Regions from separate parts of the Lysinibacillus sp. COL-1 genome, predicted to be linked through region 1. Evidence: riboswitches for the same ligand, from Rfam matches in the RefSeq annotation. Region 1 holds a riboswitch; the other holds the start of a gene.
What was found. Region 1 has a riboswitch for cobalamin ahead of AC6BKE_RS19140 (hypothetical protein). Riboswitches for the same ligand answer to the same signal wherever they lie in the genome.
Positions count from the first base shown of each region.

Region 2: another riboswitch for cobalamin. It lies ahead of AC6BKE_RS18355 (hypothetical protein); the one in region 1 lies ahead of AC6BKE_RS19140 (hypothetical protein).

Region 1 covers NZ_JCAWSJ010000004.1:2,171,964-2,179,989, reverse strand. The annotation lists gene AC6BKE_RS19145 (hypothetical protein) at 284-940, opposite strand; gene AC6BKE_RS19140 (hypothetical protein) at 980-1,180, opposite strand; cobalamin riboswitch at 1,381-1,568, opposite strand; gene AC6BKE_RS19135 (enoyl-CoA hydratase/isomerase family protein) at 1,704-2,768, opposite strand; gene AC6BKE_RS19130 (enoyl-CoA hydratase-related protein) at 2,783-3,568, opposite strand; gene AC6BKE_RS19125 (acyl-CoA dehydrogenase FadE) at 3,585-5,252, opposite strand; gene prpB (methylisocitrate lyase) at 5,297-6,211, opposite strand; gene AC6BKE_RS19115 (bifunctional 2-methylcitrate dehydratase/aconitate hydratase) at 6,386-7,819, opposite strand; gene mmgD (citrate synthase) at 7,918-8,026, opposite strand, start outside.
Region 2 covers NZ_JCAWSJ010000004.1:1,999,634-2,011,536, forward strand. The annotation lists gene AC6BKE_RS18300 (hypothetical protein) at 175-1,092, shown strand; gene AC6BKE_RS18305 (thymidylate synthase) at 1,182-2,159, shown strand; gene AC6BKE_RS18310 (hypothetical protein) at 2,247-2,525, shown strand; gene AC6BKE_RS18315 (hypothetical protein) at 2,571-2,777, shown strand; gene AC6BKE_RS18320 (Rrf2 family transcriptional regulator) at 2,885-3,298, shown strand; gene AC6BKE_RS18325 (NAD(P)-dependent oxidoreductase) at 3,369-3,998, shown strand; gene aspA (aspartate ammonia-lyase) at 4,150-5,571, shown strand; gene AC6BKE_RS18335 (methyl-accepting chemotaxis protein) at 5,746-6,990, shown strand; gene AC6BKE_RS18340 (PH domain-containing protein) at 7,596-7,976, shown strand; gene AC6BKE_RS18345 (8-oxo-dGTP diphosphatase) at 8,194-8,667, shown strand; gene AC6BKE_RS18350 (GNAT family N-acetyltransferase) at 8,912-9,349, shown strand; cobalamin riboswitch at 9,671-9,854, shown strand; gene AC6BKE_RS18355 (hypothetical protein) at 10,083-10,805, shown strand; gene AC6BKE_RS18360 (hypothetical protein) at 10,820-11,233, opposite strand; gene AC6BKE_RS18365 (GTP-binding protein) at 11,310-11,903, opposite strand, start outside.

The DNA.
Region 1 (8,026 bases):
TATATAGTTGTTGTTCAATAGTTTTAAGTGTACCATCCTTCATATAAAAAGTAAATCTAGATTCTAAACTTCTTTATTTTTTGATTATTCATTATTTTTAATCATAACTTTCGAAGGAATTTCTCCATCTATTATTTATATCTTAATTCATTGTGTATCTAAACTATGTACGAGATTTTCTGTTACTACGGATCTATGAGCATTAAATATACTAGCGTATTTCACATAGAAACAGCCTATATTCTAAAGAATAATAGACTGTTTGACATGTCGAACGTATGGATTACTCGATTTCGACAAATAAGGACAATTCCTTATAAAATTCAGGCGTTGCTGCCGAATTCACTTGAAAATGAGGATTATATTTTGATAAAAGTTTATAGAGAGTAGTTGCGGTTAACAGATTCTGTTCTTGATCGAAAGCCCTGAAACTTTCATAGACCTCCTTCACTTTACCATTTATTGAATGACAAAAAAACTGTTGAACATCTGCATCCTCTAAATAATCCTTTTCCCATCTGTAACATATTAAATTTGTTAGGAAAAACATTTCTAATCCAGGCATTTTTCCAACTTCAATGAGCAATGACATTCCATAATGAAATGCATTTTCCAACCATTTTATGCCGTGGCGATCTTTGTAAAAGCGCATCAACTTTTGTAACCCATGTCCTTGCTCCTTCACTAGATAAGCATGGATATTTGTATGACCAGCAGTTCTTTCCCATTCATCGAGAGAGAATTTATACTTCCTTACCAGTTTCATCCAAAGCTTTTGAAGCTTGTCTTCAGAAAGGTATTGTGTTTGTTGATTCCATCTTAGAAAAATGTCTAAACTTTCTAATACCAAGCCTCTTTCCATTTCAAAATGATCCAATTTTCTATATAAAACTTTTTGATTCATATCTATGTTGTCCATTATGTCTTCAGATTTGTTCATTTTGCATTCCATTTAATTATTCACTTCACTTCAGATTTTTTATCTACTATCATGACATGTCTCGATTAATTCATGCTTGATCGTTAAATAGGCATCATTAATAGATGTATAATCATTTGGGTTTTCTTCTATTAACTTCCTAATATAAAGCTGTAATGGCCTAATATGCTCACCAGAAAGGTTGTTCATAATTTGCTGCTTTAACTGATTTATATAAAATGAAATTGAATGTGATGTCATCTTGTTCACCCCTATTTATTCATAAAAAAAACATCTTGCCCTAATGGGAAGATGCTAGCTATGACTGACATACTTCATAGTTCTTCAACCAATATAAAATAAGTCGTCTATATTGAATAAAGACTCTTTTTTTGGTTGTCGCACTATGAGTATGATGAAGGTAATTCGTCACACTCAACACCCCCTATCCGCGTAGGTTTTGGCTGTACTAGATAAAGGCAGGTCTCCTGGCTTATGATCATCACACATTTTTCCCTTCCCATTACATACATAACAGTGGTTTTTAAAATGTGCTCCCAATTACAGTTGCGGGACAGCGACGGCTTTTCACCGTTCTTCCCTTTTAAACAAATTCTATTGAATTTGTACCTTTATCCTTTTATTCCGTTTTTTATAGTATAACATATCATTCTACGTTCTCTGACAAAACCCTATGAAAATCTACAGAACAACACTTAAGAAACCACCTACCTCTTAACAAGTAGATGGTTTCAGCATTTATTGAGCGAAGATGTCATTGTTCTTACTTCTTTACGGTTTCACTACTGTCTTGAAAGAATTTTTCAAGTATATCATCTGTAAAATCAGCGAATGTTTGATAGATATACTGAGGATTTCGATCCTTATCAATGACGACAGACCTAACCCCTTCATAGAAATCCTCATGATTTAAAAAGTTTTTTGCCAAGATTAAATCAGTCGCAAAGCATTCTTCTACCGTTTTATGTTGAGCATCTATCAGCTGCTTTAATGTAATTTTTAAGGATGATGGAGATTTAGATAGAAGCAACTGCTTTGTTTCTTGTGCAAATTTGCTTGGGTCATTGTCTAAGGATTCGACTATCTTCTCCACTGTATGTTTTGAGAAATGTTGATCGATTTCATTTTGAAGGCTGGCAAGCTCACTGTTTGCTGTTGGTGTACTTGAATAGTCCTCTATTAATTGCTTTAGAGCTGTGCTAGTTTCCACTGTATGCCAGTTCGTTTGTTCAATGCGTGTGAGGAATGCGTGTAAATGATCGCTCGTCATATAGCTATCTGCACCATTAGCAAAGAGAACATCTGCAGCTTGGATGATCGAAGCTGTTAAAGCTAAGTAATATCCTACATAGCCAGGCGCTTTATTTAGAAAATAGGCAGCTCCAACATCAGGAAAGAAGCCAATATTCATTTCTGGCATAGCCCATTTTGTTCGCTCTGTCACAATTCGGTGGCTAGCCCCATACGTTAAACCAACCCCACCTCCCATGACAATGCCATCAAGGCAAGCAATGATAGGCTTTGGGTAGTGATAGATTGCCCTATCTATGTGATATTCTTCCTCAAAAAAGATTTCGGCATTTTGGAAAGCTTCCTGACTGGAGCGAGCTTTATAGAGTGTTTTAATATCACCCCCAGCACAAAAGCCCTTTTCGCCAGCACCTCTTAGAATAATCAAGTGAATTTGATCATTCGCCTGCCATTCCTTTAGTTTCTCACCAATGGGCTTTAGCATTTCTATAGAAAGTGAGTTTAAAGCTTGAGGACGATTCAGCGTAATGCTTGCTGCGCCACCCTCACTGACGGAAAATATTACTTCATTTGTCATAGTAGTTTCCTCCCTTACAAATGTTTAAAGTTGGGCTGTCTTTTGTCTATAAACGCTTGAACGCCTTCTCTAGCATCCGCTGTTAAAAATAACTCAGCAAAGCGTGTTCGTTCTAATTCCAACCCTTTTTGGAGATGATCCTTCCCACCTTGAATTATACATTCAATTGTACGGGATACACTTGTCATACTTTTGCCCTCAACAAAAGACTGAGCAAGGGCTTTGGCAGTTGGCAGAAGCTCATCTGGCTCCGTCACCACTTGAATAATACCTAGTTGTAGTGCTTCATCAGCACTTAATTGCTTGCTTGTTAAAATTAATTGTAGAGCCTTTGCTTGCGTTGTTATTCTGCTCAGTCGTTGAGTGCCTCCGAATGTCGGCAGTAAGCCAAGCTTTAATTCTGGTAAACCAACAATGGCATTACTTGAAGCAATCCTGAAATGACAGCCTAACGCTAGCTCTAGTCCTCCTCCAAGGGCTGGCCCATTAATAGCAGCAATAACAGGCTTTTTCATGGCTTCAATTTCATCACATAGCGCTTGGCCTGCCTCAGCCATTTGTAATGCTCTATCCTGTTGCCCAAAGGCAGCAACAAATTCCTTTATATCTGCTCCCGCAGCAAAAAATCGTCCAGAGCCGGTCACAATGATGGCTCTCGTCTCTTCATCCTCAGCTAATTCTTTAAAAATGACACGAAGATGTTCAATAGAAGCTGATGACAACGTATTTGCTGGTGGATGATTTAAATGAATAAGCGTGATGGAATCTTCTTTACTAACATTGGCAAATGTATCAACCATGATTTTTCCCTCCTGTTTATGATAATGAACTGATCGATTTTGGATTGTTGATGATCCCTCTTGCAATCTCTCGCTTTTTCATAAAGAGATTCTGATGGAGTGGGATGTTTAAGCGCTGAATATGATCTAACCTTGTTTTTCGCTTTTGTTCATTTGTTTCAGCAGCACAAATAATGTCGATTGTCCTTTTTTCTATTTTACGATAGCCTTCTTGACAAAGAATATCTGTCATCAAATGTTTCATATTGTCACATGCGTTCTTTTCCGTCCGCAGTAAAGAAGCTTCCATAACATAAATATCTTTTACTATATCAGCTAGCAGACGCATATATTCCTGCTCTTGCTCCAATTGAATCTGTGCGTCAGCAATGACAGCGATGGCTATTTGCATTAAGTACTTGGCAAGACGGATGTATTGCTGATTCTTTTCTGCTGGTTGATATGCTACTGGAGCATTTTCGGTAGAGGTTGCTTGTGAATACTTCTTATATAGTAGCTTCGCCATTGTTAAACGGTTGATTTCATTTGTTCCTTCAAAAATACGGCTAATTCTAGCGTCACGATATAAGCGTTCAACCTCGTAGTCTTGCATATAGCCATAGCCACCATGGATTTGTACAGCTTCATCTACAATTTTCCCAAGCACTTCTGAGCAATTGACTTTATTGAGTGCGCATTCCAGAGCGAAATCAGCTATTTTTTGAACCATTGACTCTTTATCCGTAACTTCCATCGCATCATCTATTTCTCCTGCTGTCCTGTATGCAGCACTTTCCGCCCCATAGATGGAGGTTGCCATATCCGCAAGTTTTTCCTGTATCATGGTAAAATGAACGATTGGCTGGTGAAATTGCTTCCGTTCCCTACCATACGTTACAGCTAACTGAAGTGCCTGCTTGGAAGTGCCGATGTTGGAGAAAGCTAGCTTTAGGCGTGCCATGTTCAATATATTCATCGCTACTTTATGGCCTTTTCCAACCTCGCCAAGAACATTTTCCCTCGGCACGACAACATCCTGTAAAATAAGCGTAGCTGTCGAGGATCCTTTAATGCCCATTTTCTCCTCTTCTTGTCCAATAGATACACCGCTAAATGTACGTTCTACAATGAATGCAGTCATGCCTTCACTCGTTTTCGCAAAAACAACAAAGAGATCTGCTAGCTGTGCATTGGTAATCCATTGCTTTTCACCATTTATTACCCATGCAGAGCCGTCCTCGTTTAAAATGGCATTTGTTTTGGGATGTAGTGCATCTGAGCCTGCGTCTGGCTCCGTCAGAGCGTAAGCACCAATCCATTCACCTGAAGCCAGCTTTGGTAGGTATTTCAGCTTTTGGGACGCATCGCCAAAATAGACATAGGGCAATGTGCCGACTCCTGCGTGAATATTGTAAGATACACTGAATGAGCTGCCATAGCCCATTCTTTCTGCAACTAACCCGGAAATTTTTTTATTAAGTTCTAGCCCTCCATAGGCCTCGGGTATTTCGATGGCTAGTAAACCAAGATCACCAGCTTTTTGAAATAACCGCCGAGTGATGTCATATTGATGCTGCTCAATAGCTGCCATATTAGTGGCAACATCTTGTTTGATGAACAGCTCTGCGGTTTTTGCTATGAGCCCTTCCTCCTCCTGAAAGTCCTCAGGTGTAAAAATGGTCCTTTTGTTTTCTAATGTATCCATGCTAGTCCTCCTTGAAAGAAAGAGGAGAAAAGTAAACTTTTCTCCTACTTTATTTCCTCTTTAGGTAAGATGGTTTTCGCCAGCTCACTATCTAAATCTTCAAATTTGTAATAGGAGATGGTTTCATATAATTCACTTCTTGTTTGCATATCCTCAATAGCTTCTTTTTGAGTCCCTGTCTTTTTTATTAAGCCAAACACTTGCTCATAGGCTTTGGCTGCTACTCTCATCGATGTAACGGGATATATAACCATCGAATAGCCCATCTTTTCAAATTCCTTAGCCGTATAATACGGTGTTTGTCCAAATTCAGTCATATTGGCTAATAACGGAGCATCTAGCTCACTAGCAAAATGTTTAAATTCCTTTTCTGTTTGGAGAGCCTCTGGAAAAATGGCATCTGCCCCAGCTGCCACATAAGCTTTAGCTCTTAAAATAGCCTGCTCTAAACCTTCTACAGACCTTGCATCTGTGCGGGCAACAATTACTAACGTAGGAGCTATTTGTTTAATCATTTTTATTTTTTGTATCATTTCCTCTTGAGCAACGAGTGTTTTCCCATTCAAATGACCACATTTTTTTGGAAGATTTTGATCCTCTAGCTGTACAGCAGCTACTCCAGCCTCTACCATTTCACGAGCTGTGCGGGCAACATTTAAGACACCACCAAAGCCAGTATCGATATCCACTAGCAGCGGTAAATTAGTCGCACGAATAATTTCGCTCGCACGCTGTGCAACTTCATTTGAATAAATCATGCCTAAATCAGGTAAGCCTCTACTGGCAGTGTAGGCAGCGCCAGAAAGATATAATGCCTCAAAGCCAACTTTTTTAGCCATTAAGCCAGCCATTGCATCATGAGCTCCTGGGATTTGTAAAATCGTTGAACGAGTAATGAGTGTTCGAAATTGTTCAGCCAATTGTTTTTGTGCTATTGCTTCATTTACAATCCACGCCATCTATAAAAACCTCCTAATAATCAATGATGCCTCGGCATATTTACGTCCGAAAGCGGCTGTGATGCAGGTCAGTTAGCCGTTATCGCAAGGATGGGAGGATTTTAGGCTAACATCCTTTATTAACTCCTTCCCGATTCGTGACATTCGCCAGAGGCTTTAATTTCCTGAAAGAAGTTAAACAAATAAATTAACGAATTCATGAACAGCACTATTTTCAAGAAGTGCTTGATCAGCACAAACTTCATTAATCTTGCTGTGTTGTTTTTGAGAATAATGGGTGCTAATGTTTTGCTGGAACTTATGGATGATTTGAGGGAATGCTTCCTCACGACGGAAACGGTGTCCTAAAGGATATTCACATTCAATAAGCTCAGATGATGTGCCATCTTTGTAATAAACTTGAACAGCATTGGCAATCGAACGTTTCTCAGGATCTAGGTAATCAATTGTATATTGGGGTTTTTCCACAACCACCATTTTATTTCTTAAATTATCGATACGTGGATCTGCAGCCACTTCATCTTCATAGTGGTCTGCTGTAATATCACCATAGATAAGCCCTATTGCTGTAATGTATTGAAGACAGTGATCACGATCAGCTGGGTTATTAAGAGGTCCTTCCTTATCGATAATTCGTATAGCGGATTCATGGGTCGTAATTTGAATGCGTTCAATGTCCTGTAAACGATTTTTCACTTCATTGTGTAAATGAACGGCACATTCGGCAGCTGTTTGTGCATGGAATTCAGCTGGATAAGAAACTTTAAATAGAACATTTTCCATCACATAAGATGCTAGTGGTCTAGCAAGCTTTAATTCTTGCTTATTAAAGAGAACATCTTGGAAGCCCCAGCCAGGTGCAGATAAGGCCGTTGCATAGCCCATTTCGCCTTTCACAGCCATCATGGCTAAGTGTACTGCCCTGCTTGTTGCATCACCAGCAGCCCATGATTTTCTAGAACCCGTATTCGGTGCATGGCGATATGTTCGTAGGCTCGAATTATCAATCCAAGCATTTGATAAGGCGTTGACAATTTCCTGATGAGTGCCACCTAATGCCTTTGTCACAACAGCTGTTGTCGCAATTTTGACAAACAGTACATGGTCTAACCCAACACGATTTAAGCTATTTTCTAATGCGAGAATACCTTGTATTTCATGGGCCTGTATCATCATTTCTAATACGTCTTTCATTTTAAGTGGCTCTTTCCCTTCAGCAACACGCACGCGACTCAAATAATCAGCCACAGCTAATATGCCCCCTAAATTATCGGAAGGGTGTCCCCATTCAGCCGCAAGCCAAGTGTCGTTGTAATCCAGCCAACGAATCATACAACCGATATTAAAGGCACCTTTTACAGGATCAAGAACATAGGAAGTGCCTGGAACTCGTGTACCATTGGGAACGACTGTGCCTGGTACTACTGGGCCAAGAAGTTTCGTGCATTCAGGATATTGTAAGGCCAAAATGCCACACCCTAATGTATCTAATAATACATAGCGTGCCGTTTCGTATGCTTCTTCACTTGTAATAGTTGTATTTACTACGTAATCCGCAATATCTGTAAGTAATTGATCTGTCTTAGATATGTCATTTGTTTTAATCATCTATATCTTCCTTTCAAGGCATGAATTTGATATACTAGTATGCTGATAGGCATTGGTCAGAATGCCCATCAGCTCTATGGCGAGTTGTTAAAACTTGATTATACCGACAATTCTTCAAGGTTATGACGCTCGCCAATATAATGGACACGAGGTCTAAATAATCGGTTATTGTCATGCTGCTCAATGACGTGAGCACATAAGCCAATC
Region 2 (11,903 bases), 170 kb from region 1:
TTGTGTATGATAATAATCTCCTATATATTATCGCTAATTATTGATAAATTTGGAATACCGAAATAACGTGTTTCGGAAAACCACTATTGCCTTTTCGGAATAACGAAATAGTGTTTTCGGACATGGCTATGATACGGTGAATTTAATTATTGTGACGAACAGGGGGTCTATTGCGTGAAAAAAGGCATTTGTACATTTATTCTTTTTTTCCTCATCGCTATGATTACCATTCCATTGACCACGAAGGCCAAAATGGTGAATCAAGATAAAGTCGAGGTAGAAATCGGTCTCATTGGTAGTGATCATCATTTTGTCTATAAGATTCCGAAGCATTTACATAAGGATATGCCCTATACAGACATGAAAAACGGTATTCAAGCTTCCTTAGCTAGTCATTGGAACATTGAAGAGGCCCGTTACGAAGCCAATAAGTCGGATGTTGCCTATACCTTTTATATTCAGGATTTATTTCAAGAAAAGCGAGATGGCCAGCTAAAAGTAGCAATCCCATATCGTAATTTAGTAGGCATGTTTGGGGAGCAAGATCCCATTCAATTGCGTATTTTAGCGAGTAAATTATCGAGTTGGACTGTCAATACAAAGGACTGGACAGCGTTTGGCTTTATGGAGCCTTTTACTGTTTTAAGTGAGCGTGAATATGTTTATGAGGGAGCAGTTAATGATTTATTAAACCAGAGGGTTGGTCATTTTGATGGCACGATACAAAAAAGTCAATTGCTATTATACAGCATCATTTATTTTTGCTTTATGGCAGTCCAACTGCTTGCTTGCATGATTTTGTCTAGGCGTTTAAAAAGAAAAATCATCGAAAATCCAGACAATATGCACCAGTTCCGTAAACTTAATTATCTGTATCAATTGTTACCGATTTTGATTATAGTTGCCCAAATCGTATTCCTCGTGTTATCGGGCTTGATTACAGCATTCGGGCTTTACTTTAGCCCTGGCATTGATTTATTAGTCATCGTTGGACCGATTTTATTGAATATTATCTTACTGCCCACTTTTTTCGTCACAACCGAGAGTGAAATTTCACGGGAGCTCAATAACAATTCCTATCATTCGGGCTGATGACAGCTTTATTCAACATTTGACATACGAAAATCCGCCATGTAATGGTATAATGGTCAACAGCAAAAGTGAGGAGTTGTTGAACAAAAATGATGCATCCAGAAATGGCGTACTTAAATTTACTACAACATATATTAGAAAATGGCACGAAAAAAGAAGATCGGACAGGGACAGGTACATACAGTGTCTTTGGTTATCAAATGCGCTTTGATTTAAGCAAAGGTTTCCCACTTTTAACGACAAAGCGTGTCCCTTTTAAGCTGGTAGCGAGTGAATTATTGTGGTTCATTAAAGGGGATACGAATATCCGTTATTTATTGCAACATAATAATCATATATGGGATGAATGGGCATTTAAAAAATGGGTGGAATCAGATGCCTATACAGGACCTGATATGACCGATTTTGGCCGTCGCTGTTTAGTGGATGAGTCGTTTAATGCCTTGTATCAAAAAGAGCTGGCTTCATTTTGTGAGCGTGTCTTAACGGATGACGACTTTGCGCAGCAATACGGCGATCTCGGTAATGTCTATGGCAAGCAATGGCGTCATTGGACTACATCTGATGGCCAGAGCCTTGACCAGCTACAGGATGTTATTGATCAAATTAAGCATAATCCTGACTCACGACGTATGATTGTCAATGCGTGGAATCCTGAGGATGTTATCAATGCGGGGGCAAAGGGCAGTAAAGCGGCATTACCGCCATGTCATGTGATGTTCCAGTTCTATGTGGCGAATGGTAAATTAAGCTGTCAATTAATGCAACGAAGCTTAGATACATTATTAGGCTGTCCGTTCAATATTGCTTCTTACGCTTTATTAACGCATTTAATTGCACATGAGTGTGGACTAGAGGTTGGCGAATTTATTCACAGCATTGGGGATGCTCATATTTATGCGAATCATGTGGAACAAGTGAAAGAACAGTTATCACGGGAGCCAAAGGACCTACCGACATTGCACATCAATCCAACTAAAACATCGATCTTTGATATAGAGCTTGAGGATTTATCCATTGAAGGATATGATCCGCATCCAGCTATTAAAGCACCGATTGCCGTATAATCCTAGCAGCAGCCGTCTTGGTTGCTGTTTTTTTCGAACGAAGCACTAGGTCTAACGATTTGTTTTACTAAATAGGTAAGCAGTTGGATGACTGGACGAATAGTAGTTGATTATAGTAATTATGGGATTACTAGCATTATTTGGAGCGAGTCAGTCCATTATCGTGTAGAGGTGAAAGTTGTGAAAAATACAATAGTACTTCAAGCAGATGAATGTGAGCGGCAGCCGAGTCATCAACGGCAAAAACAGAGTGCTACACAACAGGTGTGTTCTTGTAACACGAAGAAATTATCACAGCAGCAAATTCACGAAATGATGCAAATCATCGAAGAAATTCGTTTGAAAGGCTATAAAGAAACACTATAAATGTAAGCGCCTTCTAAGCTATAATGACTATGGAGGTGTTTTTTTATGAATGTAATTTTTGTCGATTCATTTTCTGGAGAAGAGTTATTACATACGGTGTCACATGATGTGGCAGGTATATTGGCTGCAACTCAGGGAGAAAGTGTGACATTTCCAGTCGGTCATTTCAAATATGAATTTCATAACTTAGATTTTTATGATGACAATGGACAAATACGTCAGGAATTAGTGATATATGTGAAGAAAATATAAACGGCGTATTTGATGTAACATAACGGAGAAAATAAATACAGGTGACAAAAAGGGCTTGCTTTTTTTTGCACCTGTAACTATAATGGTTACAACAGGTGGTGATACATATGGTGAACAGTCGATTTTCGGTGGCGATCCATATTCTTTCTCTCATTGCTACAACATCTGATAAAAGCTTACTCACGTCCGACTATATGGCTGGGAGCGTGAATACTAATCCCGTTGTTGTAAGACGTATGATTGGCGTTCTAAAAAAGGCTGGCTTACTGTCATCACATTCGGGCATGGCTGGCTATGAGCTATTAGTCGAGCCAAAGGATTTAACACTTTTAGCTATTTATCAGGCGATGAATGGGCCAGAGCAGCTTTTTGCGATTCATGATGAGCCAAACCCAGCGTGTGCAGTAGGGCGGAAAATCCAACATACATTGGAAGGTGTCTATACATCTGTTTGGCAGGCAATGGAGGAGCAATTACAAGCACAGACGCTACAGGATGTGCTGGATCAACTTCGTGCTTAGACGGAGATGGTCTTTTTGTATCCAACCTGTAACTAAAATAGTTACAACTAAATTTGAGGAGGAATAAATAATGAAAATTGCCGTAATTGGTGCAACAGGGAAAGCAGGACAAAAAATAGTAGAGGAAGCGTTACAACGAGGTCATGACGTAACAGCTATCGTTCGTTCAGCAGCTAAAGTGACAGCCGCTATTCCAGTGCTTGAAAAAGATGTCTTGGATATAACAGCAGAAGATGTGAAGGGCTTTGATGTCGTTGTGAATGCATTTGGTGCGCCAGCAGGACAAGAACAGTTACATGTAAAAGTGGGCCGTCATTTGATTTCGATTTTCAAAGGGATTGCTACAAAATTAGTTGTTGTAGGTGGTGCAGGTAGTTTATTTGTGGACCCAGAGAAAAAAGTGCGTGTGATGGAAACACCAGATTTCCCAGCAATGTACTTAGCGACAGCGCAAAATCAAGGACAAAATCTAGAGGATTTACAACAATCCTCTATTACGTGGACATTTATCAGTCCATCAGCATTTTTTGATCCAGAAGGACCACGTACAGGTCACTACACAGCAGGTGTTGACCATTTATTAGTCAATGACGCGGGTGAAAGCTATGTCAGCTATGCTGATTATGCGGTTGCTGTCGTAGATGAATTAGAAAATCCACAGCATGTAAATAGCCGTTTTACAGTGACATCGAATAAATAATAAAGGCAACCGAGCGTAGGAAATGCGCTCGGTTTTTAGCGATTTCTTTGCTTTTTTGAAGGATTTTTTTCGTTTACAGAAAAATGACTGTTTACAATACGACTTTTATTAGCTACTATCAAGTGTGAGTATTACATAAAAGGAGACGACAATGATGTCAACACAACGTATAGAAAAAGATTTTTTAGGTGAGCGCGTATTACCAGCAGAGGCTTATTACGGAATTCAAACATTACGTGCAACGGAAAACTTCCCAATTACAGGCTACACAATTCACTCTTCACTTATTAAGGCGATGGGGATTGTGAAGAAAGCAGCGGCTTTAAGTAATATGGAAGTACACCTATTATCAAAAGAAATTGGTGAGGCAATTGTCGAAGCAGCACAAGAAGTAATTGATGGCAAATGGGATGCAGAATTTCTTGTAGACCCAATCCAAGGTGGAGCAGGTACATCCATCAATATGAATGCTAATGAAGTCATCGCCAACCGTGCCCTAGAAATTTTAGGGAAAGAAAAAGGTGACTATCACACAGTAAGCCCAAACAGTCATGTTAATATGTCCCAATCAACAAATGATGCGTTCCCAACAGCTATTCATATCGCTGTTTTAAATTTAATAGATGAATTATTAGTAACGATGGATTATATGCAATCGGTTTTCCATCAAAAAGCAGAGCAATTTGCACATGTCATTAAAATGGGTCGTACGCATTTACAGGATGCCGTGCCAATTCGCTTAGGACAAGAGTTTGAAGCTTATTGCCGCGTGATTAACCGTGATATCGTACGCATTCGTCAAACACGTCCAAATTTATATGATGTGAACATGGGTGCAACGGCTGTTGGAACAGGTTTAAATGCCTTCCCAGATTACATTAAATCCGTTGATGAGCATCTTGCTGAAATTTCTGGTTTACCATTAAAAGGTGCGACACATTTAGTGGATGCAACACAAAATACAGATGCTTATACAGAAGTATCAGGCGCTTTAAAAATCTGTATGATTAATATGTCTAAAATCGCTAATGACTTACGTTTAATGGCTTCAGGTCCTCGTGCAGGCTTAGGAGAAATCCTTTTACCAGCTCGTCAACCAGGATCTTCGATTATGCCAGGTAAAGTCAACCCAGTTATGCCAGAGGTACTGAACCAAGTTGCCTTCCAAGTGATTGGTAATGACCATACGATTTCACTAGCATCTGAAGCTGGACAATTAGAATTAAACGTAATGGAGCCTGTTTTAGTGTTTAACTTAATTCAGTCCATTAGCATTATGAATAATGTTTTCCGTGCGTTTACGGAAAATTGCTTAAAAGACATCGAAGCAAATGAAGAACGCATGAAAGAATATGTAGAGAAAAGTGTAGGGGTACTAACGGCTGTCAACCCACATATTGGCTATGAAGTAGCAGCACGTCTTGCGCGTGAAGCAATTCTAACAGGTCGTTCTATTCGTGAGCTTTGCATTGAAGAAGGTGTCTTAACAAACGAACAATTAGACTTAATATTAGATCCATATGAAATGACACACCCAGGTATTGCTGGCTCTAGTATCATGAATTTAAAATAATTCCAACATCAAGACTGTAGACATGCTTTACGAGCTGTCTATAGTCTTTTTTTATGCAGTCATCAATAGACTTGTGTCTTTGTTCTTATAAAAGAGAGCGTATCCTTATGATTTTTAGGATTTTTCAACTATAATAATGGTATGGAAGACATATTTTAGTTGGGGGAATTTGGAATGAGTTTGCGAAAAAAGAGTTTACTTGGCTTTGCAGTTTTAAATGTCTTAATGATTATTATTCTCTTTATTGATTTAGCCAATGTAACGACATTAGAATGGCTTTCGACTGTATTAACCATCGTAGGAATAGCCATTACATTAGCTTACACCGTATATGTTCATTACAAAGTGATACAGCCTATCAAACAATTAACAGAGGCTGCACAGGGTATTACGGCAGGCCAATTAGATACAGTTGTCATCGAGGTTCGTGACAAGAGTGAGATTTCTCAGCTAGCGCAATCCTTTTTAGAGATGCAGGAACAATTACGCACAATGACACAAAAAATTGCGCACAGCTCTACAGATTTATCAGCAAGCATCGAAGAATTATCCGCAAGTACGAATGAAATTACGGTAGCTGTGGAAGAAGTCGATCAACAAATGGAGAAAACGTCAGAGGGCTTGAAGCAAGCGGCACAATCTGCCAATGATAGTGCTAATGCTATGCAAGAAACGGTCGATGGAATCGGACGAATTACGGAAGCCACTCAGGATGTGTTTGATCATGCAAAAGATGCCAATGAGATTGCAGGAAATGGAGCGAATATTTTACATGTGGCGAAGGAACAAATGAAATTTATTTCTTCTTCAACCGAAAAAACGAGCGGACTCATGCAGCAATTATCCAATAAAATGACAGATATTAAATCGATGACTGAGATGATTACAGCTATTACGGACCAAACGAATTTATTGGCATTGAATGCCGCCATTGAAGCAGCTCGAGCTGGAGAACATGGGAAAGGCTTCGCAGTTGTGGCAGAGGAAGTGCGTCAATTAGCAGAGCAATCCAAGCATTCTGCTACACAAATCGTGGACTTAGTAGTGGGCATTGAAACTGACACGAAACAGGTAGCATCCTCAGTGGAGGAGGATTTAAAAAATGTTCAGCAGGGTGTCTATGTCATTGATGAAGCAACAAAATCCTTTGGCACGATTTCACAGCATGTTAGTCAAATGACGAGCCAGCTTGAAGATATTTCAACAACAGCTGAACAGCTTTCTAGCAGTGCCAATGAAGTAGCTTCCTCTGTGACAACGATTGCTAATGGTATGGGTAAGCTATCGCATTATACAGAGGCTGTTTTACATTCAATGGATGAGCAAACAGCCTCAATGCAAGCTGTCAATCATGTGACACAGGATTTAAGCGTACAAGCTGATAATTTACAAAAGCTAACAAATCAATTTCAGGTTTAAGCAAGAAAAACATATTTTCAAGGTTTTTTAGCCCTGAATAGTTATCTAAGAACAAGATGATTTTGCCTCCACAGATAGCTATGCACAAAGGTGGTTTCAGGCGATAGATAAGTAATTTGAAATGCACTTCCTGTCATTAGAATGGGAAGTGTTTTTTATTGGCGGACCAACGTAATTAATTTCTTAGTGAAATCCTTAGAGATCACGTAGATTGTATGCGTAACCTTAACCTACATTCAGCTACTGATTTGTCCTTTTTCACCTTACCAAAGGTGATAGCCATATTTGTTTCTAGCCGTATCCTCTATTTACACCATATTGACAACACCTTCATTTTTGACAGCTGTTGCCATCGCTTCTTGGAATAATATGAGTGATTCTTCATTCCCATACTCTTTAAAAAAATCGCTATTTACCTTACCAAAAGAGATGCTAACCTTAACTAGCTCGCCCTCTCTTCATCACAGCCTAAACAATAGCTAGTAGAGAGCCTATGATTACGTGCAATGCTTCGCCTTTATAGACTCAATAAAACCATTATTTCCTGTCGTAGCGCTATCTTCTTTGTAATACATTAAATAAATGACAATGAAAGGGGCCAGGAGATGGGCTTATTTGATGGATTAATCGGCAATGCGAGCGAGGTGAATTTAGAAAAATTACAGGAGGAGGTCCGTGATTTATTGATTCCAAACGAAACAATCAAAAATGCCTATAAAATTATAAGAGACACGTTTATTTTTACGAATAAACGATTAATCCTTATCGATAAGCAAGGGGTGACTGGCAAGAAAACCGAATATCATTCCATCCCCTATAAAAATATCGTTCATTTTTCAGTAGAAACAGCCGGGACATTTGATTTAGATGCAGAGCTCAAAATATGGGTGTCAGGCAGTTCGTTACCGATTCAAAAAAACTTCAACAAGGCGACGAATATTTACAAAGTGCAAAGTGTTTTAGCGCAGTATGTTTTGGGGACGTAATGTATGGTACTAAAAGCCCGCATTTATGCGAGGCTTTTTTGTTGTGCAAAGAAAGGATGATAAAGATGAGGAAATACCTTGTGAAGGGTGTAAGGGATTCCAGTTCCGATTACGAAACAGGCACATAATGTAGAGAAGGTGTTAAGAGATAATAAAGTTGTTTAACTAAGAAGGACACATATATGGTAATATTTATTTAAAAAAGATGGAGTGAATTATGAGTAATTCTATTAATTATAAAATATGGACGGTGTGTATGATTCAAAGTGAAGAGAAGGTTTTACTTCTGGATAGACAGCACGACCATTTCAAAGGTTTTATTCCACCGGGTGGTAAAGTTGAATTTCCTGAAAGTATTGTAGAAAGTGCTATCAGAGAAGTAAAAGAAGAAACGGGGTTAGAAGTTAGAAACCTTATTTATAAAGGGCTTTATGAATATGTTAATCCAGTCGCAAAAGATAGATATATGATATTTAATTACATAACAAAGGATTTCAAGGGTGAACTCTTGAAGGATGCTCCAGAGGGGAAAGCGGTTTGGGTAGATATAGAGAACGCATATAAACTTCCTATGCAGCCATCGATACGGAGAAGATTTCCTTTATTTTTTCAAGATGGAACATTTGAGATTCAAGTTGAATGGAACCACGAAGAAAATAAAGAAGGGAAAGTTACTATACGTCACACCTAAAACTTGTTATTGGACTGACAGGGGGCAATCGTTCAATAGAGCAGTCGCTTTTCAATAACATCGAGGTCAGTTCAATACATATATATGTGAAGAATAAATAATGGGGCTTAAATTTACCCACTTTGTTAAATAGTTTAACTTTCAATATCTAAATGGTAGAGAGGGATTAAGAATAGCTAGAGAAAATTCTAAAATAAAAGGTGCTTGACCGTCCTTTTGTTTATTTAACGAACGGTGCATATTGTTGAAGAAGAAATTTTATAATAGTGATTTATTAAAGAATAGGGAAGCGGCAGTAACCATGAACTACATAATCAGATTAGCGAATGAAAACGACTTATCGGGTTTATGGGATAGTAGAAATAATAAAGATCTATTCACGGATTATTTAAAGCAATTTGCAAAAAAGGAATTATATTTGGTAATTGCTGAACAAGACGCACTTATATTAGGTTTTGGAGTTCTTAAATTAAAAGGTACTTTGCTTCCTAAATTAAGTGACCTATATGTAAAAGAGGATTATCGTGGTAATGGTATAGGTTCAGACTTAATGAGGTATAGAGAAAATATTGCAAAGAGTTTAGGACATTCTGAAATATTTGTGAGTGTTGGCCCGATAGAAAATCCCAACATGATAAAGTTAATTAGCAAACACGGTTACGAACCTATCTCTTACCTATAATAAAACCTACACAAGAATTGATTTCAAGAAGTTGTTGAACTAACGGGGCTAGTTGAACAAGATTTAAACAACTTTAAAGAGCCTTCTTATAATATAATTTTTGTATTTTTTGATTAGAAATAACTTTATTATCATTTTACAGAAAGCAATTAAAGAGATGCTCAGTGTGACATGAGGAAAACCTAGTATTCTATGCATCCATTTTACATGGAATTATTTTGAAATAATTAGTATTTTCTAGCATAAATTGACTTTGGACATACAATACTTTACAATGATTAGCTAAGGAATAGAGAATTTTCGCAAATTTCCTTACCAACTGAATAGCGTGTAGTAATAGGTGTAAATTGCGTGCAATTTGCTTAAAAGGGAAGTCGGTGCGAATCCGACACTGTCCCGCAACTGTAAATGTGAGCGACTTTTCAGCAACCACTGTCAAATGATGGGAAGGAGAAAAGTGGCAATGACCATGAGTCAGGATACCTGCCTGTTACGAGTACACACCAGTAACCTACGAGGAATAGGAGGTGGCATGTTGACAAAACAGAATGCTCTGTTCGTCACGGTACGTCAAACGCCCAAAGTAAATGAAGGGGTTCGCAATCGGGCTCATTTACACATACTTAGGGTTTGTTTGGCATTGGGTGATGAACGAAGATAAGCGAAGGATTTCCTCAAAAATGGTAGGAAGTCCTTTTTGTTTTGACATTATGTACGCAAAGGGGATGCATGTATGACTTCTTTAGATATGACCATTTGTAAGCAGCCACGCACAGAAGTTGCCAAGAAAGCGAAAACAAGAATGGCGGTCGAATCATTGATTGACCAATTATTAGCAACGAAGCTGATCCGCAATGATCGCTTCTTTGAGCAAATTTTATATAATAAAGAAATTATTTGGATACAAAATGGGGATGTGGACGGGCATCTTTTTGCGAAGGCAGCGGTAACCGATCAACTGAAAACGAAGACCAATAGCTTTATGATGTATATGCCGACTAACCCGATTGTCTATGAGGTTAACGGGGAGCCATACCATTTAATTACACGCATTGATTCCACACGTGCCAAGCCCAATCTTGACCGTCTGTCACTGGAGCCAAAGCCTGTTTTAAGTGCAGCACGTGTCAATGATGTATTATGCTCGATTGTGATGCGTTTTTATGAAACATATATCCACGATTTAGCGCCTCAACATGATAAGTTAATAGCCTTTGTGCAGCAGGAATATGCCCAATTTATTGAAGCGGTTCAGGCATTAAATGATTACCATTTCAACTGGCATCCACGTGGCAACGGTCACGAGCTATTGCTGCAATTAATTGATCAACTGCAAATTTTAAAAAGTTATCCTGGTAAAGTGCTAGTTGATTTCACAAACACGCATGACTACGTGATTGTCGAGCCTGCATACCTTGTGCACAGTCCTACAAAGAAAGCAGTAGGTGCATTATAAACTCAAGCCCTCCATCAAACGGAGGGCTTGTTTTTATTTATTTGAAGGGTAGGGGGTAAATACTCTCGTTCGAGCAAGGAATACTCGCGGAAGGAGATGAAATACTCTCGTTCGAGCAGCGAATACTCGCGGAAGGAGATGAAATACTCTCGTTCGAGCAGCGAATACTCGCGGAAGGAGATGAAATACTCTCGTTCGAGCAGCGAATACTCGCGGAAGGAGATGAAATACTCTCGTTCGAGCAAGGAATACTCGCGGAAGGAGATGAAATACTCTCGTTCGAGCAGGGAATACTCGCGGAAGGAGATGAAATACTCTCGTTCGAGCAACGAATACTCGCGGAAGCAGATGAAATACTCTCGCTCGAGCGGGGAATACTTGCGGAAACAGATGAAATACTCTCGCTCCAGCAAGGAATACTCGCGCAAACAGGGTAAATACTCTCGCTCGAAGCAAGTAAACACCCGCGCAAGCAAACGGCTTCGCTCGAGCAGGATCACCTACTTACAGACAATGCATGGCTGCTTGTGCCTCGTGCCAAGGAACAGAATATCCTTTGCCCTTCGCACAAAAGATGCTGGAGGAGCTGTATTCTGGGTCGGCATTTTTATCGTAGCCAATCTGTGCAATAACTGCCTCTGCATTATGACACACATCATAGCCATCAAATTGGAGTGTGAGTGCGCCCTTACCATTGGTATAGGCCGCAAAGGTTGTGCTATAGCTCATTAGGGTGGCGACGGGCGCTCGTCCCGTTAGCACAACATCTGTTTCGGATAAGATGGGGTCATCGAATGTGCCAGCAGCTTGCTGTATGTCGCTCATCATGCGGCCGATAAAGTCGTTCGAAGCCTTCATTTTAAAGCGATAATAGGGTTCAAGCAGGATGTTCTGTGCTTGCTCAAGTCCTTGACGTAGCGCACGGAAACTAGCTTCTCGGAAATCGCCGCCCGATGTATGTTCATTATGTCCGCGACCTGTTAGCAGTGTAAAATGAACATCTGTCAGAGGGAAGCCTGTGAGTAAGCCATGGTGATCACGCTCAAACAGGTGCTTTTCAACAAGGCGTTGGTTGCCTACCGATAAATGATCCGCATG